DNA from 3 places in the Paenibacillus sp. FSL M7-0656 genome. Region 1 is predicted to be linked to each of the others. Evidence: riboswitches for the same ligand, from Rfam matches in the RefSeq annotation. Region 1 holds a riboswitch; each other region holds the start of a gene.

Region 1 (7,572 bases):
ACAGAATACTCTCCACAGCTCCCAAGCTTACAGCAACAATGGGGAGCTTCACCCGGTTAAGAACTGCTTTTGCACGATCACCTGAACCGACGTCAAAAGAAACGACAGCTCCATATCCTGTGGACTGGCGCTCATGTGCCTCACGGCCCGGATGATCCTCAAGTCCAGGATAAAAGACAGCGGTAATATCACTGCGCTCATTAAGCCATGCCGCCAGTTTGGCTGTGCTCCGTTCACTATGAGCCATGCGAGCCCCCAAGGTTTTCATCCCGCGCATCAGAAGCCAGGATTCTTGTGCCCCGAGTACAGTTCCAAGTCCATTTTGCAACTGTTTCAGTTGTACGCCAAGTGATTCCGTGCGAGCAACCGCTAACCCTGCCAGTACATCACTGTGACCTCCGAGAAACTTCGTAGCACTATGTACGACGATGTCCACACCAAGCTCAATTGGACGCTGATAGTACGGTGTCATAAAGGTGTTATCCAGAATTGTGATCAGGTCATGTTCCTTCGACCAGTCAGTTACGGCAGCGATATCCGTAATTCGCAGTGTAGGGTTGGACGGTGTTTCCATATAAACTGCCTTGGTGTTTGGCTTGAGTGCCGCTTTTACTTCATCTATATTCGTCATGTCTACAAAGGTTGTCTCGATCTGCATACGGCTTAATATGGAAGTAAGCAAACGATACGTACCTCCATATACATCTTCCGTTACAATCATGTGATCCCCTGCGGAGAACATCATGAACACGCTTGAGATCGCAGCCATCCCCGAAGAATAGGCAAAGCCTCGTGCGCCGCCCTCCAGCAATGTGATGTAATCTTCCAAAGCCTGACGTGTCGGATTACCCGAACGACTGTAATCATGTTGAGGCGGATTGAAGATATCAAAATGATGGAATGTTGATGCTTGATAGATCGGTACACTTGAGGCTCCGGTCGTTTTGTCAATCTCATCGCCAAAATGGAGCAATTTGGTATCAAATTTCAACTCGGAATTGGGCTTATTGTTGGACTCCCTCATGAGTGCACGCCTCCTTCCACTTCCTGCTGTGCAGCTGTCAGAGCATTGCCGAGATCTGCAATCAGATCATCTGCATGTTCAATGCCTACGGAGAACCGGAGCAGACGGTCATCTACACCTACGGCGTCACGAATTTCAAGCGGAATATCCGCATGAGTCTGTACTGCCGGATAAGTCATGAGTGATTCGACTCCGCCGAGACTTTCGGCAAAAGCAATGAGTTGGATATGACGTAGCAACGGTTCAACATAACGTGCATCCTTCACTTTGAAAGAGAAGATACCTGTATTACCGGTGGATTGTTTGTTCTGTATTTCATACCCCGGATGATCGGATAGGCCTGGATGATACACTTCAACCACCGCTGGGTGCTCAAGCAAGTATTTGGCAATAGTAAGTGCATTGTGCTCATGACGCTCCATGCGAAGAGCCAGCGTTTTCATACCTTTCATCAACTGGTAGGAGTCACTTGGAGATAATACCGCTCCAATGGAATTATGCAGGAACGCCATCTCTGCAGATAACGCCTCACCTTTGGTAATAATTAGACCGGCGAGCACATCATTATGTCCGCCCAGATATTTGGTAGCGCTATGAATGATGATATCGGCACCCAGTTCAATCGGACGTTGGAAAAATGGAGTCAACAACGTGTTGTCAACAATGGTCAACAGGTTGTAACTTTTCGCCCAGGAAGCAACGGCTTCCACATCGGTGATCATCATCAGTGGGTTGGTTGGTGTCTCAATAAATACAGCTTTTGTATTCGGTTGACGAACCTTCTCCAGTGCTGCCAGGTCATTCGTGTCCACATAACTTGCAGTTACGCCGAAACGGGACAGAATTCGTTCCAGCAGACGATAGGTTCCACCATACAGATCCAGCGATACAATCAGATGATCCCCTTGACCAAACATGGCGAAGATCGTTTGCAGCGCGGCCATTCCCGAGCTACAGGCAAACCCTGCATCACCGGACTCCAGCGCTGCGGCGGCTTCTTCCAATACTTTACGGGTTGGATTAGTCGTACGAATATAATCAAACCCCGTGCTTTGTCCAAGCTTCGGGTGGCGAAACGCAGTGGATTGATAGATCGGAAAGTTAATGGCGCCTGTTACCGGTTCATTGATGGACCCAATTTGTGCTAAGCGGCTTTCGATTTTCAACTTGTTGTTGTCTTCCATTGCTGCATCCTCCTGTAATCTCGATTAGATTTGCGGGCCAATATCGTAAGGTGTTTCTTGATACACATAGTAATTGAGCCAGTTAGAGAATAATAAGTTGGCATGAGCGCGCCAAGTAGCTGGTGGCACACGGGAAGGGTCGTCATTCGGATAATAATGTCTAGGCAATGCGATATCCAACCCTTTGGCTGCATCCCGGTCATACTCCCACTTTAATGAGAACGGGTCATACTCGGCATGTCCTGTGGCAAAAATCTGTTTGCCGTCTTTGGTAGCAACCAGGAAGATCCCCGCTTCCTCGGATTCAGCCAAAATCTCTAAATTCTCATTCTTTTCAATATCTTCGCGTCTCACTTCCGTATGACGGGAATGTGGAACGTTGAATACTTCATCGAATCCACGCAACAATGGAACATGTGGTTTATTGATGGTATGTGGGAAAACGCCAAAACACTTTTCATCAAGTGCAACCTTGGGTACGTCAAAATGATGGTATAAACCTGCCTGGGAAGCCCAACATATGTGGAGGGTTGAAGTCACATTGGTTTTGGTCCATTCGAAGATCTCCTGGATTTCATTCCAATAGTTCACGTCTTCGAAATCCATTTGTTCCACCGGGGCACCCGTAATAATCATTCCATCGAAACGGCGGTGCTCAATCTCATCAAAGGTTTTATAGAACAGATCCAAATACTCCTGAGACGTATTCTTCGACGTATGGGATTTGGGATGTACGAGAACGACATCCACCTGAATAGGCGTGTTTCCCACCAGACGAAGCAATTGTGTTTCGGTCGTTTCCTTTGTGGGCATCAGGTTTAATATAGCGATACGGAGTGGACGAATATCCTGCTGATATGCAGAAGTTTCATCCATGACGAAGATATTCTCTCCTTCAAGTACTTCTTTTGCTGGTAGAGTATCGGGTATTTTGATTGGCATAGTAAGTCTAACTCCTCCTTGTGCATAGATAGATGCAGCCACCCCTGGCTTGATGTCTTCACATCAATACAGTTATAGACTGCCTTGAGCTTGTAAAAACATTGAATTGCTCTTTCATCCAACGTTACAAACAACCTCAAGTTCCTTAGCGAAAATCACTGCTGAGAAGTCGGGGCATATAACAAAGACCTTCCTCGGATTTCGAGAAAGGTCATATGTAAAAAAGATATGCGCCTCTCTCATCTCTCAGTTACAACAGTGCCACTTGACACTTAGTCGCTGCAAGAATTAGCACCGTGCGGTATACCGCCGGTTGCCGGGTTTCATCGGGCCAGTCCCTCCACCTACTCTTGATAAGATTTCGCTGTATTAGATTGTAATTAAATATGGTTCACCGTCTACTTTATTACATTAATGCCCTCACGTCAAGATGCAGTTCGATGTCTGCTTCCCAGATCGGAACCGTTCATCATCCGTTGTCATACACTGCCTCAGGGCGCGAAATAGACACATTTTTGCGCTTGAAAGCACCTTGTACCAGCGGTATACTAAACAAGGTGTTATAAACCCTTATGTGAGAGGTGACATATTAAATGGATGGCGACCCGAGGCCTGACTGGCAGCCGAATTCCGACAAACTGCATAGAGAATTGACATCAGCATGCCGGCAGCGGGACGTGACTTCCGTTTGATTATATAGTGAACGTAGCCCTGATCTCCAGGCTCCGCTGCCGACCGGCTGATTTGTTCTTTTTGCGCCCATAATGATAATATCCGCCAAGTTGGCGGGTGCAGAAGGAGTAGATTAACGATGAAAATCCGGTTGGTAAACAACGGTGTTTTTATTCCGGTGGACGACATTCAGCAGGCGCTGACTCCACCAGCGGAAGGATTTTACTGGATTGATGCAGACGTAGACGATTTGGCGGTACTTCAGCCGCTGTTCTTGATGCATGATCTGGCTGTGGAAGACTGTCTTAGTGACGAAGAACAACGTCCGAAGATTGAAATTTATGAGAACCATTATTTTATTGTGATTAATAGCATCCGTTTTGATGATGAAGAGATATTTCTACGTGCCGTCAACCTGTTTCTCGGCAGACATTTCATTATTAGTGTTACCAAGCACAAGGTCAGCGAATTGCGTACACTGAAACCCATCCTGTGGGAACAGGAAATCAGTACACCGGATCGTCTGCTGTATTTGCTGGTTGACTTGATTGTTGATAATTATTTCACCGTAGGTGACCGAATTGAAGCACGGATCGAGAAGCTTGAGGAAGACATTCTGATGCATACCAAAAAGTCACATCTGAATGAGATCATCGGGCTGCGCAGTGAGATTCTGTGGCTGAAAAAAGTCCTTGGACCTCAGAAAGAGGTCATTAACACCTTGAACAAAAAAGATCTGCGTCTCATCGATGATCAACTGCAAAAGTATTTCAGTGACATCTATGAGAATGCTGTAAAAATATCTGAAACCTTTGAAACTTATCGCGACCTGATGGGCAACTTGCGAGAAGCCTACCAATCCAGTATTGCGAACCGGGCGAATGAAATCATGCGTGTATTTACCGCCATTACCACGGTCTTCATGCCGCTGACGGTCATTACCGGTATATACGGCATGAACTTTACGAATATGCCAGAGCTTAACTGGAAATACAGCTATTTTGTTGTGATTGGCCTAATGGTTACCCTGGGCCTGAGCATGTTCTTCATTTTCCGCAAGAAAGACTGGGTATGAACTCGTATGAAATAACAAAGACGAAGCGCTCCTCCGGGAGAAACGCCTCGTCTTTTTTCATTTCTGATTATTAACCAACATTCTTCTCTGTCTCTGCGTGCCGACGGAAGCGGATTCGAATCATGCGCAGCCTTTCATAGACCTGCTCCAGACTTCCTCCATCGGGTTTCTCTCCTCCATACACCTTATGTAATACTGGCTTCAGGAACGTATCTCCCAGCTCCTCATACGCACTCCATACGGCCTCTTGTTCGTTCTCTGGCATCACTGCCAGCTCCACATCAAGAAGACAATCGGTGTCATAACCTTCGTGATCCAGTGCCTCTAACAGCTCAACCAACTCGCGTCGGGATAATCCGGATCGATTAACAATCTCCTCTAACGTATACCCTTCCTTCATGCCTTCAAGCACCTGCTTACGCGTGGTGAACTTATCAAGTTCCTGCTTATACTTCTGCTCTCTCTGCTTGTATAACCAACTCTCATACTCTTCTTCCTTCAGCGCCGTGTATACCCAGTCCAGCGGGAATGTCGTTGAACGCTCCAGCCCGTTTGTAATCTCCATCCATTCCGAACCATACTCAGTCGCTTTGCTCTCTCCTACGCCCGGCAGTTGCATCAGTTCATCCAGCGATTGCGGAACAAAGGCACTGATCAAACGCAGCAGACGATTGGTTGCAATAAAATACGGTGCCTTCCGGTCAGACACAGCTCTCTTCCTGCGCCATGTGCACAGATCCGTATATAACTGCTCATTGCCGTATAACTCACTGTAACAATGGAGCCGCTGTCCACCATAACTGCGTGACTTCAGATCATCATTCTCATGAAATAACCCCTGCAACTGCGGTCGGTACCCCTCACTCATCTGTATGGCAAGCTGATGACGGTAAATATGAAGCAGCTCCTCCCAAGAAGTCCCCTCATACCAGATGCTGTCCTCACGCTCTCCTTCCTCATAGCGACTCCATCCCAGCTGCCAACTATCTTCCTCTTCCCCAATCCATAACTGTGCATACTCTGCATTCTGATCTGACATTCTGGACAATCTGTTCATGAAAATGACTTCCATTTTCGTTCCCTCCCTTTGAATATTTAGCTTATACGAGTTAAAGATGCTACCTATAGGCAGCACAAAAAAACACCCCTCCTGCAAAATGCATGCAAGAGAGGTGCTTCCTCATTAACCGTACTATGCTGTTGCCCATATCATACCACAATGGTAAAATTCGTCAATCCCTTTATAATCTACTTATTCAATGCCAATTTGGCAAGCGCCAGCGAACCACACAGCCCTGCATTGTCGCCAAGTCCTGGTGAAACAACATACTGGTCAATGTCGGACTGAAGCGCCGGATGCTGAACGTATCCAGCCAGCAACTCCTGCAGTTTGCTACGAACCATCGGGAACAGGTGCTCCTGCTTCATTACTCCGCCACCCATGACAATTTTCTGTGGAGAGAGAATCAGAACATAGTTCATCAGTGCGTGTGCCAGGTAATGTGCTTCAATCTCCCAAGCTTTATGATCTGCAGGCAGTTCATAAGCTGGTTGCTCCCAACGTTTGTTAATGGCCGGTCCTGCTGCAAGGCCTTCGAGGCAGTCACCATGATACGGACAGAAACCCTCGTATGTATCCTCCGGATGTCGGCGTACAATGATATGTCCCATCTCTGGATGTGACAATCCATGGACCATTTTACCGCCAACCACAGCACCTGCACCAATACCTGTACCCACAGTGATATACAGACAGCTCTCAAGACCTTGTGCAGCGCCCCAGGTTGCTTCTCCAAGTGCCGCACCATTCACATCCGTATCAAATGTCATCGGCACATCAAAATGCTCCTTGAGCTTGCCAATCACGTTATACTGTCCCCAATGTGGTTTAGGTGTTGTTGTGATATAGCCATATGTTGGGCTTCCTTCAATCGGATCAATCGGACCGAATGAACCTACACCCAGAGCTTCAATGCCTTTGCCTTCAAAAAATGAAATCACTTGAGCCATGGTCTCTTCCGGTGTTGTTGTTGGAAAACTTACGCGTTCCAGAACTTCTCCGTTTTCTGTGCCAATACCACATACAAATTTGGTTCCGCCTGCTTCAATTGCGCCTAAGATCGTCATGTTAGTCACACTCCCAAGTTAGTTTAAAAAGGAATTCGAATTGCTTTACTTGATGACACGATAATTACCCTGCTACTTGTTCTCCAGCTTGGACAATCGTTTCATTAACGTTTGCCTCCAGCTGTCTGACAGCGCAGGAATGGCCAGCAACGCCTGAATACCTTCGACATTTTCTTTCCCCTGATGCATGATTCGATTAGCTTCAAGAACCGTCATTGAGGCTGGATCGGTGCTGATCCGTCGAAATATCGATGAAGGCCCTACCTCACCTTCTTGCAGTACACGAAAGTAAAAGCCGGTATATCCACTCTCCTGAAAATAAACAGGTAGCTCCTTATAGTCATACCTCGCACCCAGCTTGAAGCAAGGTTGTCTGGGCTGACTGACCTGCACTGTGGCTTGGCCCAACTCGTACACATCACCAATCCGTACGTCTTCTTCGGCACAGCCTTCAACCGTCAGATTTTCTCCACAAGCTCCCCAATCCAGCTTGCGATCCATCAGTTGTTCCAGCGCCGGATAACGACTGTAATCGTATACACAAACGG
Region 2 (7,572 bases), 3.2 Mb from region 1:
ACCGGCCAGATTATGCAGATGGAATGCGGGTTTGGAAAGTACTTCTTTTTGAAAATAAGGATGTTGCACCACCCGGCTCTCGATATAGTTCTGCTCATTAATAATTAATGCCACACTTAGCAGTGAACTGCATCGTTCCAGCCAAAAGCGTTCCCAAAACGGCGTCATAAACGCCGATACGTGAAAGTGCGACAAGAGATGGAAACAGCTACGTCCGATCCGGCGACTGTTCATATACAGCAGAAGCTGTGGATATGCATCCTGGAAAATGAGTGCATTGCACCGCTCCAGCAGCCGATACATATGCTCGCGATCGCTTTGATTCTGTAGATTATGCATTAAGTCACTCTGAAGATCTGTCATGTGATATCCGCCGTTGCGAGAGACCATATGGGCAAGTAGTGCCCAATGCAGTTCGGGATATTGTTCATAACATTCCAGATAGGCTGCCGTGCGAGTGATATTACTCCGATTGTGCTCCTGAGTCAGTGTCTTAATCTCTTCCAGAATGATGCAATCTTCTTCGCAGACGAGTGCGCTTTGAACCTGGTCCGTGCGTGCAAAAGATTTGTTGCCGGCAGGTAACAAACGCTCCACCTCAGACTGTAAGGCAGCTGCCGTATCTGTATCCCACTCGATGTCACGCAAAGGGTGACGAAGCTGTGCAGAAGCTTGCCATGCAGCCTGTTTGCCACGCCAGATTTCACGGGCAGCACCCGGAATGGAACGGACCATCTGCAGAAGGGACCCGTGATGTTGTTCGCTGGAAGAATCGGTTCTGGTGGAAGTCATGATGTGACATCCTTTCATGATGTTCTGGGTTTAATTTCACAGACTATGTGGTTTATTCTAAGTATGCGCTGATTATTTGACTTCCACTCGCCAATTTGCTTCACTTAGGGTAAGACAAGGTACAGAAAGGGAGATGAACTGAATGGAACAGATTACTTCCAAACCGGCTTTTGATGTAGCCATCCAATCCCCACGTTTGACGATTGCCGTATTCAAGGCAGACTGGTGTGGTGACTGCAAATACATCGATCCGTTTATGCCTGAGGTTGAAGAGAAATATGCACGTGAACTGACCTTGATTGAGGTCGACGTGGATCAGGTTGGAACCGTTAGTGAAGAGCAGAATATTCTTGGCATTCCGAGCTTTGTGGCGTATACAGATGGCCGCGAACTCGTACGGTATGTGAACAAGCTGCGCAAGTCCAGAGAAGAGATTGAGCAGTTCCTGGATCGCGCAGTTGAAGTGTACAACACGATCCATAAATAATGTTATATAAGTTCGATAAATGAATATTTACACAGACACACAGACACTCCGATGACAGAATAACCTTCCGATCGCTGTTATCCCCAGATTTCTTTGATCCCTTTTATAAAGGGGAGAAATCCGGGGATAAAGGCGAAGCATATGCTTCCGATGCAGCTTTCTTTCAGAAAGCTTTTAGCTCCGCTTCTTCAGGCTATTTCTGTCCTCTCCGTTATTGTGTAGATGTTTCATTGAACTTATATAAAAGTATGACAGGTTCATGTTGTAAAAGGGTATACTAGATGAAACGCCATTTCTCTTGAAATAGGGAAATGGCGTTTGCGTTTGTGTGTTCAGGATTCTGTTTAAGACACAATTGAACTGGCATATCCCTCAATTACATATCCTCAATGACCTGCGGGTCATTATTTCACCAGACGTTAACATTTTGTCACAAAGCGCGACGTCAATGAACATTTTATCCGGTATAATGAATTTAGTTGTGAAATAAGTGTCAAAGTACCGAAACAAGCGGAGAATATTCTTCGCCATCTTAAACCAACAGCGGGTGAGAAAAAATTGAAACACTTAACTTTGTTTAAATGGTTAACCGTATTAACCTGTCTTGTCATGTTTCTGGCCACTTTTGGTGGAGGCATCGTAACCAAAACGGAATCGGGCCTTGGCTGCGGAACAGAATGGCCTTTATGTAACGGAAAACTCGTTCCCGCACATACTGTGGCTTCACTCATTGAATATTCCCATCGCGCTGTAAGTGCACTGGCTGGACTGTTGTCCATTGCCTCGTTTGTTGCTTTTCTGCGGTTTGGCAAGTCACGCCGTGACCTGCAATTGTTTTCTTTCTTAACTCTGGTATTTGTTATCGTCCAGGGAATCATGGGGGCTTTTGCCGTTGTCTTCTCCCAATCTTCAGCAGTCATGGCACTGCATTTTGGTTTTGCACTGATTGCTTTTGCCAGTTCTCTAATGATGGCGCTGGGCATAAGGCAGGAGGCCAAAGATGGCGGATTGGAGCGCCTGAATAAATACCCTCGGGTTAGCAAAAAATTCAGGAATCTGGTCTGGTTCTCCACCATTTACACATATCTCGTGGTATACACAGGTGCATTTGTGAGTCACACGGATTCTGCCGGCGGATGTTCTGGATTTCCGCTCTGTAACGGGCAGATTATTCCTGAGCTTTCGGGTGGGGTAGCGGTTGCTTTTGCTCACCGTGCAGCAGCTGCGTCGCTCGTGATTGTTATCGCAATCCTGGGTCATTTCGCTTACCGTAATCATCCGGACAACAAGGAAATGCGTACTCTGGGTGTGGTATCCGTTGTTCTTATTCTGATGCAAGTAGTCATTGGTATTTTCATGATGGTGACAATGAACCGTCCGGAAGTATACATGTTCGTAGCTCTTGCTCATATGCTAGATATCGCCATATTGTTCGGAGTCTTAACGTATATGAGTTTCCTGGTGTACAAGCTACATCGCCCGGCTAATCGTTTTTAAATATGAAAGTCCACCATCCAGTGATGTACATCATTGGACAGGTGGACTTTGTTTGATGTCAGAGGGATCAGGGCAACCTATGGCAAGCAGCAATTACACGGAATGAATGATGTTTCGTTCACGGTGATGAATTCTTGTTGATTTGGAAAAGAGGAGGTTAGATATGCTGCGAACGTTGTTGGGGGAAAAGCCACGTATAAACGAAGGTAAATTGAAGGCAGCGATGGACGCAATGGCGCATACGCTTGAGCTATTTCAACGACAAATGCATGTGGACCATGATCCCACGCATGACTATCGGAAACTGTATGTGTGGACTCAGGGACTCATCTCCTCACTGGATGAACTGGAGCAAAGCTGTTTCGCTGCTGCTCATTTTCGCAAAAAGGTCGTTGCAGGCTCAACGGATGATATGACGGCGACTGAAAAAGCCGAGTATGCACGTTATGTGTATTTCTACAAAGATGGCTTTATCCGCTGCTTTGCCATTCTGGATAAAGTCGGCACAGTATTAAATGAAATATTCCAGTTGAATACTTCAAATACCAAAGCGCATTTTTCTTATTTTACTGTGTTAAGACAGTTCGACTATGCGAGGGAACATCATGATCTTGCGTTGCAATTAATACAGATCAAGGACTCTTATCGTGAGCCGATGAGCAAGCTGCGCAAGCGACGTAATATGGAAATTCACTACATGAACTCAGAAATGCACGATGACCTGTGGCAGTTACATCAGACCTTGCAAGGTAAAGTGAAATTGGAGGATCTGAATCAGCATGTGCAGGAAATGCGTCAGGGCGTCGATATGGTCTGTGAAACGTTAACAGCCTCTTATAGTTATATCAACAAAATATGGAAAAGAAATAATTCCCTTTGACAAATCGGAATACTTGGAATATACTGAGTTTCAATTGAATGTTACATGGATATAACTGATATTTCGGAAGTTACGTTCACATTATAAAGCATAAACTACATGAACTTATAAAATCCTACAACAACATATTTCTTATCGAGAGCGGCGGAGGGACAGGCCCGATGAAGCCCGGCAACCGATTTGTAATGACATGATACATGTATCATTCGTTATAGATGTTAGGTGCTAATTCCTACAAAATGGTGCAAGACACGATTTTGGCAGATGAGAAGGTATATTCTTTCACGTGAAGAGCCCTCTTTGTATCTGCAAAGGGCTCTTTTTTTGTACTTTAAGGGGAGTTTTCCTTTAGATCGGGTAAAGATACATGTAGGTGTTTGGAAAGGGGCAAGTGCGATTGATTGAATTAAAAGGTTTAACGAAAACGTACGGCAAAGGGGCAAAATCTACAACAGCGTTATCCGAGCTGAATTTGAGCATCCAAAAGGGTGAAATCTACGGTGTGATTGGCCATTCCGGAGCTGGAAAAAGCACATTGATTCGCTGCATTAATTTGCTGGAACGGCCTACGGAGGGTGAGGTATGGGTCGACGGAATCAACCTGACTGAACTGAGCAAAACCGAATTGCAGCAACAGAGACGCAAAATCGGGATGATTTTTCAACATTTTAATCTGTTATCTTCGGCAACGGTATATGACAATGTAGCTTTTCCACTAAAGCTTGTGAATACACCCAAGGAAGCCATTGATCGCAAAGTGAAGGAAATGCTTACATTGGTTGGTCTGGAGCACCACAGCAGCAAATATCCGGCTCAATTATCGGGCGGCCAGAAACAACGTGTAGGGATTGCGAGAGCACTTGCAAGTGACCCAAATGTTCTTCTCTGTGATGAGGCTACTTCGGCACTTGATCCGCAGACGACAAATTCAATCCTGAAGTTATTACTCGACATTAATGAAAAGTACAACCTTACGATTGTGCTGATCACACATGAGATGCATGTCATTCAGAACATCTGTGACAAGGTGGCTGTCATTCATCAAGGTGGCATTGTGGAACAAGGACCTGTAACAGACGTGTTCCTGAAGCCGCAGCATGCGATTACGCGGGACTTCATGATGCGTGACCATGAAGCTGGACTTGCTCTGGAAGAGACCGCTCTGGCAAATGCAGGCGTTGAATTGCAGGCAGGTGCTGCTTCCAAACTTGTGAAGATATCCTTTCTGGGTAACAAAACGTATGAAGCGATTTTGTCTAGAACGGTACGTAAAACAGGCGTGGATTTTGCCATCCTGCAAGGTACAATCTCTACGATCAAACAGGTTCCTTATGGGCAGCTGACCGTTCGGTTCGAGGGTGATTCAAATGCGATTGATCGGACGATATCAGAATTAACCGCTGAGGGACTTGATGTGGAGGTGCTTCGTTAGATGGATTTTTCAACCGTACGTTGGGAAGAGGTTGGTAAAGCTTCCATAGAGACACTGCAAATTTTGGGTGTATCAGGCTTGTTTACCGTTATCTTAGGTTTACCGCTCGGAGTACTGCTGTTCATGACAGCCCGATCTGCTTCGATTAAGTCACGGGCAGTGTACACTATACTATCCCTGATTGTGAATATTTTGCGCTCAGTCCCATTTATCATATTGATTGTTGCTCTTATTCCATTCACTCGTATACTCGTCGGTACAGCTACGGGGGTGCTCGGCGTTATACCTCCTTTGGTGATTTCAGCAGCTCCTTATTTTGCTCGTTTGGTGGAGACGACGTTGCGAGAAGTTGATCGTGGTGTCATTGAAGCGGCACAGTCGATGGGTGCATCGACCGGACAGATTGTAAGACGGGTGTTACTGCCTGAGGCACTGCCTGGACTGCTTGCTGGTATAACGATCACCATTGTTACGCTCGTCTCCTATACGGCGATGGCGGGCATGGTTGGCGGTGGAGGTCTGGGAACACTGGCAATCAACTATGGATACTTCCGTTATCAAAATGAAATTATGATCATATCCGTAGTGTCGATGATCATTCTAGTGCAAATTCTCCAGATGGCTGGAGATCGCTTGGTTACATTTTTCACCAGGAAATAACACATAGATAACATGATGGATATGCATTAATGCAGATGCCACATGACAAAATGATTAGAGAAGGGGTTTTACACATGAAAAAATGGTCTTTTGCTCTACTTAGTCTTATGTTGATTGCGGTTCTCGCAGCTTGCGGAAACAACAAGGACGCCGATAGCGGCGCAGACAATTCAGCAGGTGCACCTCGTACAGTTGAATTGAAAGTTGGAGCTTCACCTACACCACACGCAGAGATTCTGGAAAGCATCAAGCCTGAACTGGAAGCACAAGGTATCCGTCTGCAAGTCGTTACGTTCAATGACTATGTACAACCCAATCAGCAACTTGCTGATAAAAAATTGGATGCGAACTTCTTCCAGCACCAGCCTTATCTGGACACAGAGAATAAAGAACGTGGATTCAACCTCGTTTCTGTAACACCTGTTCATGTTGAACCTTTTGGTGGATACTCCAAGAAGATTAAGTCTTTGGATGAATTGGCTGATGGCGCAAAAGTAGCAATTCCAAATGACCCATCCAATGGTGGACGTGCACTGTTGTTGCTTGCGAAGGAAGGTATCATTACGCTGAAAGACAACACGAATATTACATCTACGATTCAAGACATCACAGCCAATCCGAAGAACCTGGATATCATCGAGCTGGATGCAGCCATGATGCCTCGTCAATTGGATGAAGCAGATCTGGTATTTATCAACGCTAACTATGCGCTTGAAGCGAACCTGAATCCGGCGAATGATGCTTTGCTGATCGAAGATCTGCAAGGTAACCCATACGCAAACATCCTCGTTTCCCGTGAGGACAACAAGGATGCAGATGCAATCCAAAAACTGGCTGCTGCTTTGCACTCCGAAGAAGTGAAAACATTCATCAAAGAACGTTATAAAGGTGCAGTTGAACCTGCAACTGAATAATTCACGATATGTATGATATGATGTGAAGCTATTAAGAATAAGCCGTATATCTCTTCTGAAGAGATATACGGCTTATTTTATGTTTCCTAATCTGTGCTGACGTGGCGATCAACATAAGTCAGAGTTTTTCCGGTTTATCCACGTTGGATGGACGCCCAGATTGGCGGTAGTAGGATAATTCATTCTGATCAGCATACTGCTGTTCATCGGCTTCTTGCAGGTACGTCCTCTCGGAGGGAGAGAGTTTCTCTTCTTCTCCGTGTGAGCTTTTGATTTTGTATCTGATCCAACCGATTAACCCAAGGACGACAACGAGGATCAAAGCCCATCCTTTTTTGAGCAAAAGAAGAGCACTGAATTTCTGGGAAGCCGTGTACCCGATTCCGCCCATCAGAAGACTGTTGAGCCCTATGGTGGATGTTTTGTCAGTCGAAGCATTGTACTCCTCGTAGGTATATCCTGCATTGATGCTAAGTTGATTAAGGACAGTTTCCTCGAATACCTGGCGGCTCTGTTGAAAGTTGGCCGTATCGGTAACCAGAATGGCTGTGATGTACCCTTCGCGTGTCAGGAGTTTTACATTGTAATTGACCATGGCTTGCTGATCAGCATTCTTAAAACCGAGGGAGTAAACCAACTGATGTTTGGTACTGTCATATGTCGGTTCGATCTCCCACCCCGTTATGTACGTTCTATATTCAGGATCAAGTTCTCTGTTATCTTCTTCTGTGCCTCGGATATAACTGCTTAACAGCTCTTCGGCACTCAAATTTTGATCGTCATCATGGATATGACCTGTCTTCACGTACTCGAACACAACATACCACGAGCCGAATTCACTATTGCTGGTTATGCTTCCGATTTCGTTCCCATTAGGCTTTCCATCACTGTTAAGTATCGAGCGTTGGGT
Region 3 (7,572 bases), 2.9 Mb from region 1:
TCCGTGCACAGAATCTGTGCAAAACGTACAACAGCGGAAGTGAACAACATCATGCCATCCGTAATGTTGATCTTGATATCTATGAAGGGGAATTCACGGTCATCATGGGTAACTCTGGCTCTGGCAAATCAACCCTCTTATATCTGCTAAGCGGACTGGATCAGATTACAGCAGGTGAGGTCTATTTTCGCGACCAGCGGATTGACGCTTACAGTGAACGTCAAATGTCCGATTTCCGCACCCGCCGGATCGGTTATATCTATCAAAGTATCAATCTGGTCCCAGACCTTTCCATCAAAGAGAACATTGCTTTACCGGGATATATTGCAGGAAACAAAAAGAAGGACATCCTATCCCGCGCTGCTGAGCTGATGAATGCCATGGATATTGATGGACAGCGTAACCGCCTCCCATCCCAAACTTCCGGAGGACAGCAGCAACGAGCTGCGATTGCACGGGCTTTGATCAATTCGCCGGATATCATTTTTGCGGATGAACCGACCGGAAGCTTAAATATGGAACATGGCACAGCCGTTCTCGATATCCTTACAGATATTCATCGAAAAGGACAGTCTGTTGTTATGGTGACGCATGATATCAAGGCCGCCTGTCGGGCAGATCGCCTGATCTATATTCAAGACGGCAAGATTGGCGGAATCCTTGAGTTTGACACCTATGACGAACATCAAATTCAGGATCGTGAAGCGATTATCTTCGCTTTGGTTACGGGGAAGGAATAACGATGGCAGTCATGTTTAAACTTAGCTTGTCGTATCTGAGTAGGAACAAAATACAAAATGCGCTGATTGCGTTGCTCCTGCTACTCTCGACAGTTCTTGTATCTACAGCTATTGTCATTCTGGCGAACACTGGCAATCAGTTTTATGAAATGCATACCCGAACCCATGGATCTCATCAGATCCTGACGTTTGAAAAAGGACTGAATGACCCTGACGCTGTGCACAACTGGTGGGCTTCTCAAGATGGAGTTCAGGTGTCTCCTTTGCTAACGTATCGTACATTGTCAGGCATCATTTTGAATGAAACTCACATCCCTAACATCTACCTGTACATGTTTAATACGCCTCCGCCGCCTTGGGGTGTGGATGAACTAATTTTCTCAAGCGGGACGCCCGACACAGTTCCCGAACAAGGCTCCGTCTGGATTCCAACGTCCATGGCGAATGCTTATCATATTTCCGTAGGTGATACCATCGGCTTCAAAACTGGCTCAAGCACACTCGAATTGAATGTATCGGGCATTGTCATCGATGTACCATACGGGGCACCCTTCTCCAATACAGCACGGGTCTGGATGAATCCTACCGATTATCAACATGATCTCGCTACACTTGCTGGCAACGAGAATCGTATGATGGGCATCCATTTTAACGATTACAGCATGAATTCGGTGTATTGGGAACGGTACAATCGTGAGACAGGTATTCCGTTTCTGGAATCCAAAATGGAGTTCGAGGCCATTGCCTCTTTTTATCTGATCATCAATCAGGTTATTGGATTCATCATGATATTCATGGGTGTTGTCATGCTCTCTATCGCCCTGATGACCATCGGATTTACGATTGCGGATGCCATCCTGGCCAATTACAGAACGATAGGAATCCTCAAATCACTAGGTCTGACTTCCCGAAAAACGATAGGCACCTATGTTATTCAATATGCATTGATATCCATCGTAGCCATTATCCCAGGATTTGCACTCAGTATATGGATATCCAAATGGATCATTAATATTTCTGTATCCTCTCTTCGAGTGGGGAATCAGAACATTCCAGTCCAAGGATTGGATGCGGCCATACTGGCCGGCGTACTACTATTTACTCTAGTGATTCTGTTCACTGTGTTATATGCCAAAAAGGCACGCAGCATACAGCCCGTGCAGGCTATTCGTTATGGTATGTCGGAGACAGATCACAGCCGGATGGCTGGCAAAATGAATTCGCCATTGGCGCACTGGATCGGGTTCACACGACTGCCTGTGACCGCCGTGCTTGGATTCCGACATGTGTTCAAAAACACCAAAAGCTCTGTTCTAACAATCCTGCTGACTACCATGGCTTCCTCCGTACTAGTTTTGGGGTATGTTCTGCTGACCAGTATAAACGGAATTGAACAGACCGCAGCTAAATGGGGGTATGACAATGCCAATATCGCAGCAGTCGTAGTGAACAAAAGTAACTTCCCCAAGGCTGAACTAAAGCACGTGTTAGCGCAGGATTCGAGGATCAGCAATGTAGGCTGGCAAGGGAACACAACGGGTGTAATTAGCCCGGAGTCTTTGGCAACAGTAGAGGGCCAATCCCTCAGTCTCAACTTGAGTGTACTGGACGGGAGTTATCAGGAACTTGGATTCGAAACGTTAAAAGGGGTTAACCCACAACATGCGAATGAAATTGCCATTGGTGTAAGTGTAGCCAAAACATCAAATAAAGATCTCGGTGATCTTATCGACATCTATATTGAAGGAGAAAAGCGTACATTCCTCATCACAGGCATCTATCAGGCGATCGCCAACATGTCTGTTTCAGGCAGAATCACCATTGATGCCATGAGAAGTGTGAACCCGGATTATAGTGAATTTGATGTTATCTTCATCAATGTGAACGATATGGCACAAGCGGGTAAGGTTGCCTCTGAATTAAATGAGCAATTTAAAGATTTTGCTTCGGTAGTCACTCAGAAGACTTTGCTTGATTCGGTTTACGCGGAAGCCGCTAACATCCTGATCTATCCGATGAGCCTGATCGGATTGCTGTTTATCATTGTGACGTTCATCATTATTTTCAGTACCTGTAGAATCAATATCCGTAAAGAAAGCAGAACGTACGGGATATACAAATCGCTGGGAATGACATCTCGTCAAATCCGGTTGTCGCTCACCATGGGAATGTTCATACTGTCCTCCGTGGGAGCCATACTGGGTATTTTCGTCGGCGTATACCTGCTGCCTCTTCTACTCGAAATGGTCCTTTCCGGTTATGGTATCGTACAACTTCCACTGATCCTGCATTGGGGTGGAATGGTACTGTTCAACTGTCTAAGCATCATTGCAGCCAGTCTTGGCTCGTGGTTCTCTTCGAGAATCATTCGGGAAGCATCGCCACGTATACTGGTTATCGAATAATGTAATCAGAATGCCTTAACACAATAAAACAAGCCCTTCCATACCTCTATAGGATGTGGAAGGGCTTGTTATCGTGATATGAACTAATTCCGCCATTTCTTCGCAAGTGCACCAATCTGATGTGGCGTAGTACGGCAGCAGCCGCCAATAATTTGCGCGCCCGCAGCAACCCACTGTTTCGAAGCATCACTCATGCTGCCACAGGTACCCTGTCCGCTCCACGTCTTCGTCACTGCATCATACGTCTCACCTGAGTTCGGATACACAATAACAGGTTTGTCGCTAGCACTGCTGAGAATACCCACTGCTTCCGTCACCACTTCCATCGGAGCACAGTTCAGGCCAATCGCCGCAATCTGCGGCTCGGAGCCAAACGTCTGTGCACATACCTCAAGCGGTGTGCCCTCGCTGATGCTTGTCCCGTCTTTTAAAGAAAAAGATAACCAAGCATACGCATGAGGGAACTCCTTCAGTACATCAACCAGCACCTGTGCTTCCTGCAAGGAAGGAATCGTCTCAAACGCCAGAATATCAGCACCTGCTTCAAGCAGCACCGCCATACGCGGACGGTGAAATGCGACAAGCGTCTCATCCGACACGCCGTAATGACCCACATACTCAGAACCATCCGCCAGATAGGCGCCGTACGGTCCAACGGACCCGGCAATAATTGGACGTGAACGAAGACAGTCTTCTTTGCGATCCCCTGTACGATCTGTTAAATGCGCCTCATTCTCCACGTTCTCGGAACGTACCGAAGGAGCTTCTACAGGCTGACCTGTTGAGCTTTCTCTCTCTACTAAACTACTCTGCACTTCTGCCCACACGTCATCTCTCGCCTGCGCTGCCAGTTCCACCGTCTTGCGGATCAGCTCCAGTGCTGCCTGTTCATCAATCCCTCTCTTGCGGAAACCATCCACCGTCGCCTGATAACTGGATGTAATCGCACAGTCGGCTCCTGCTCGAAAATAATCTGCATGGACCTGAACGATAACATCCGGATTCTCAATTAATACGCGAGCAGACCAGAGCGGATCATCCAGATTACATCCATGCTGTTCGAGTTCCGTTGCCAACGCTCCATCCAGAATCATGACCGGATGTTCACGAAGGATCTGTTCTATGGGGTTATTCTGTTGTGCTTGCGTCATGTACTTGTCCTCTTTTCTTATTCACACGTTCTGTCAGATAATAAGCAGCGTAACATACTGCGATAAACGGAACCCCACAATACAGCGCAATTCGCTGTGTCGGGTCAAAGGCAATACCTATGCATGAAGCCAGGCATAATATAAATGAAACAATTGGTACCACCGGATACAGTGGTGTGCGGTAGACCAGATCTTTGACCGCATGTCCTTCCCGGATATATTGTCTGCGGAACATGTATTGGGAAGCGCTGATGCTCATCCATACCGCAACGACAGCCAGACCTGAAATGGAAACCAGCGTAATATACACCGTACCTGGCGCAATAATACTGGACAGCAATGCCAGCGCACCACCCACCATACTAATCAGAAGTGCATTCAGGGGTACCCCGCTTTTGGTCAATTTGGCAAACCACGGAGAGATCGTTCTTTTGTCAGCCAGAGACCAGAGCATACGTGAAGATGCATATAGGCCTGAATTGGCAGCAGAGAGAATCGCCGTCAGAATAACAAAGTTCATAATATCTGCTGCATAGGGTACACCCACCCGCTCCATTACCGCTACAAATGGACTTTCCAGTACACTGGCATCCGACATGGGTAGCAAGGCCGACAAGATAACAATCGTTCCGATGAAGAAAATAACCAACCGCCACAGCGTTGTATGAATAGCCTTTGGTATCGTCTTTTCCGGGTTCTCCGTCTCACCGGCGGCAATCCCGATTAACTCGGTGCCTGAGAAGGCAAAGTTTACAGCAAGCATGGTCATCAATATCGCTGTAGCCCCATGAGGGAACCACCCGGATGCGGTTATATTCGATAGAAATGGAGCCGGTTCAGAATCCGCCATGGGAATGAACCCAAACATGGCTGCGCCACCGATAATAATGAAGATTACGATAGTCACTACTTTTACAGATGAGAACCAGAACTCGGATTCCGCAAATAATTTCACCGTTAGAGCGTTAAACAGAAAGATCATTAGTGCAAAAACCGCGCTCCATATCCATACGTTTACCGATGGGAACCAGCGTTGCATAAGCAATCCAGCGGCTGTGAATTCGGAGCCAAGCGCAACAGTCCAGGTTAACCAGTACAACCAAGCTACCGTGTAACCTGTTGCCGGTCCGATATATTTGGCTGCATAGCTATGAAATGCTCCCGTCTCTGGCATATGAACAGACAGTTCACCAAGACAGAGCATCACCAGATATACGACGATCGCTCCGATCAGATAAGACAGAATGGTCCCAAGTGGTCCAGCCTGCTGAATCGTGTAACCCGAGCTGAGGAATAATCCTGTTCCAATCACTCCACCAAGGGAGAGCATGACCACATGCCGTGCCTGCATTTTCCGCTGAAAATGGCCTTTGTCGTTGTTGTTCTCCATACCTGCTGCTCCCCTACTTCTTCATCCAGAAAAAACAAAAAAGACCCACTCTTCCTAAAGAGTGCGCCGTTACTGACAAATAAAAACAAACGCTCCTATCTATCAGGCTTTCACCCGCTGGAATTAGCACAGTATCCTTCAGATCTGTTGCTGAGGTTTCTAAGGGCCAGTCCCTCCACCTCTCTGGATAAGAAAATGATTTTTTACTAATATAGCGATCTATCATGAATGTGTCAACAATTAAATAATATATGGCACACCTCGCTATTCGGTGGAAGACCCCGGATTCGTGATGGTGGTCTTTACCTCATAGGTGATCGGCACGGTGCTAAAAATTTTATCCCAATCGTCTTTGACTTTTTTCCATGTTTTAGGTTCTTTAATACGCAAGCTATCCCGAAAATCCGCAACATCTACTTTATAGGTATGCTGCAGTTTGTATAACAACTGTCGAATCTGTTGTTTGGCAAGTTCAGCAAATTCTTTTTCCAATTCACTGAGATACGCACCTTTTTCCTCTTCCTCGGGAGCACGCCAATCCTCCATCAACCAGCCTTCGGATTCAGTTTTCACATGGAATGAAATATCATCGCCAACCACTTTTGGAATTATTGTTGTTTTTTTCTTCTTCATTTCATATACAACAGTGAACCCCTCTTTATTGTATGTCTTCAAGATACCTCCTTTTTCTTTAGGTCTAAGCCAAGATAGCCCTTCTAGATCCGTTTGGCTGAGTTCCCCGATGAATTTGGTTGTTTTCCCATCAAAGATACTGGCACCGGAGAACTTGTCCTCTCCATTGAAGTTCAGTACATTCTGGAGCAAAAAGCTGGAACCGGATTGCATTTGTGCATCTAATTTGGAGAGTAGAACGGGGTCCAGGATTTTATTGGACAAGTATGAATTACCGGTAATGCCTGTAAGATAAAATGCTGGAATCCGGGAAGGATCATCTGAAGTCAGTACATCAACAGCGCGATGATGGCTAATCAACACTAGACAGTTAGGACGAATATCGTTATCCCGAAGTACAAAATCCAGCAGCTGGTCCAGACCATACTTTTTGGCGATATCCTTGGACACAACGATAACCTTCAGATGATGTCCGATGAGCGGATGATCTCGTCTCAGTGCAAACTGACGAAAGATTTGCAGCAAGGAATCTCCGGTAAGCTGTTCATTGGAATAGGACGTTTTACCAGAAGCAGGCGAACCGGATTGTTGGCTCTTCTGACTGCTGGAATTACCGGGAGCAATCTGTACCGTGGCTGTCACATTGTTCTGCTTGGAATACCCTCCTCCCTGATTGGCGATGTTCTCCTCAAATTCCGTCTCTTTGCCGATATCGATCCCAAGACCAACGTAGACACTTAGATCCTCTATCTCTCGACTGCTCCAACATCCGGATATCGTTAAGAGAATGCATAATACAGTGGCTAAGCGTAACAACATGCGGAATGTAATCATGCATGCTTGCCTCCTTTTTTGCGAATCAGACTTAACAACAGTAGTACCAGAGGTAAAATGCCAAACAAAAATACGGACACATTGCCTAGCATATCTCCTAGTACGAAGGTATCATCCACTGTTTTGGGTATCATTGCTGTCAGATAAATGAACGGCAGCAGGCCGTACATGATGCCTTTGATTTTTTTGGAACGAAACAAATCACGAATACCCACCGAAGCGCAGTAATGTGTAATTGCTGTAGTCGAAAAGATTTGCATAATCCAGATGACCAGCAATAAGGATTCAAAACGCTCGAATATCAGACCCTGGATTTCGAAGCTTCTTACCAAATCCAGCGTTGGCCAGGTTCGAGTTTTGATGCCATCGAGCGATAAACTGCCTATAACCATCACCACCGTGATCAAGTAGATAATAGT

What was found. Region 1 has a riboswitch for S-adenosylmethionine ahead of metA (homoserine O-acetyltransferase MetA). Riboswitches for the same ligand answer to the same signal wherever they lie in the genome.
Region 2: another riboswitch for S-adenosylmethionine. It lies ahead of MHI01_RS24130 (methionine ABC transporter ATP-binding protein); the one in region 1 lies ahead of metA (homoserine O-acetyltransferase MetA).
Region 3: another riboswitch for S-adenosylmethionine. It lies ahead of mmuP (S-methylmethionine permease); the one in region 1 lies ahead of metA (homoserine O-acetyltransferase MetA).

The regions. Positions count from the first base shown of each region.
Region 1 covers NZ_JBBOOT010000001.1:2,237,307-2,244,878, forward strand. Annotated here, with positions in the region: gene MHI01_RS09635 (trans-sulfuration enzyme family protein) at 1-1,024, opposite strand, end outside; gene MHI01_RS09640 (PLP-dependent transferase) at 1,021-2,208, opposite strand; gene metA (homoserine O-acetyltransferase MetA) at 2,233-3,150, opposite strand; SAM riboswitch class I at 3,387-3,510, opposite strand; gene corA (magnesium/cobalt transporter CorA) at 3,962-4,897, shown strand; gene MHI01_RS09655 (HRDC domain-containing protein) at 4,968-5,969, opposite strand; gene MHI01_RS09660 (ROK family protein) at 6,146-7,024, opposite strand; gene MHI01_RS09665 (MOSC domain-containing protein) at 7,097-7,572, opposite strand, start outside.
Region 2 covers NZ_JBBOOT010000001.1:5,468,847-5,476,418, forward strand. Annotated here, with positions in the region: gene MHI01_RS24110 (DUF2515 family protein) at 1-792, opposite strand, end outside; gene MHI01_RS24115 (thioredoxin family protein) at 935-1,279, shown strand; gene MHI01_RS24120 (COX15/CtaA family protein) at 1,889-2,776, shown strand; gene MHI01_RS24125 (Cthe_2314 family HEPN domain-containing protein) at 2,940-3,656, shown strand; SAM riboswitch class I at 3,786-3,927, shown strand; gene MHI01_RS24130 (methionine ABC transporter ATP-binding protein) at 4,054-5,088, shown strand; gene MHI01_RS24135 (methionine ABC transporter permease) at 5,089-5,748, shown strand; gene MHI01_RS24140 (MetQ/NlpA family ABC transporter substrate-binding protein) at 5,823-6,662, shown strand; gene MHI01_RS24145 (DUF2167 domain-containing protein) at 6,781-7,572, opposite strand, start outside.
Region 3 covers NZ_JBBOOT010000001.1:5,182,993-5,190,564, reverse strand. Annotated here, with positions in the region: gene MHI01_RS22780 (ABC transporter ATP-binding protein) at 1-740, shown strand, start outside; gene MHI01_RS22775 (ABC transporter permease) at 743-3,145, shown strand; gene mmuM (homocysteine S-methyltransferase) at 3,229-4,296, opposite strand; gene mmuP (S-methylmethionine permease) at 4,274-5,686, opposite strand; SAM riboswitch class I at 5,779-5,880, opposite strand; gene MHI01_RS22760 (Ger(x)C family spore germination protein) at 5,951-7,153, opposite strand; gene MHI01_RS22755 (spore germination protein) at 7,150-7,572, opposite strand, start outside.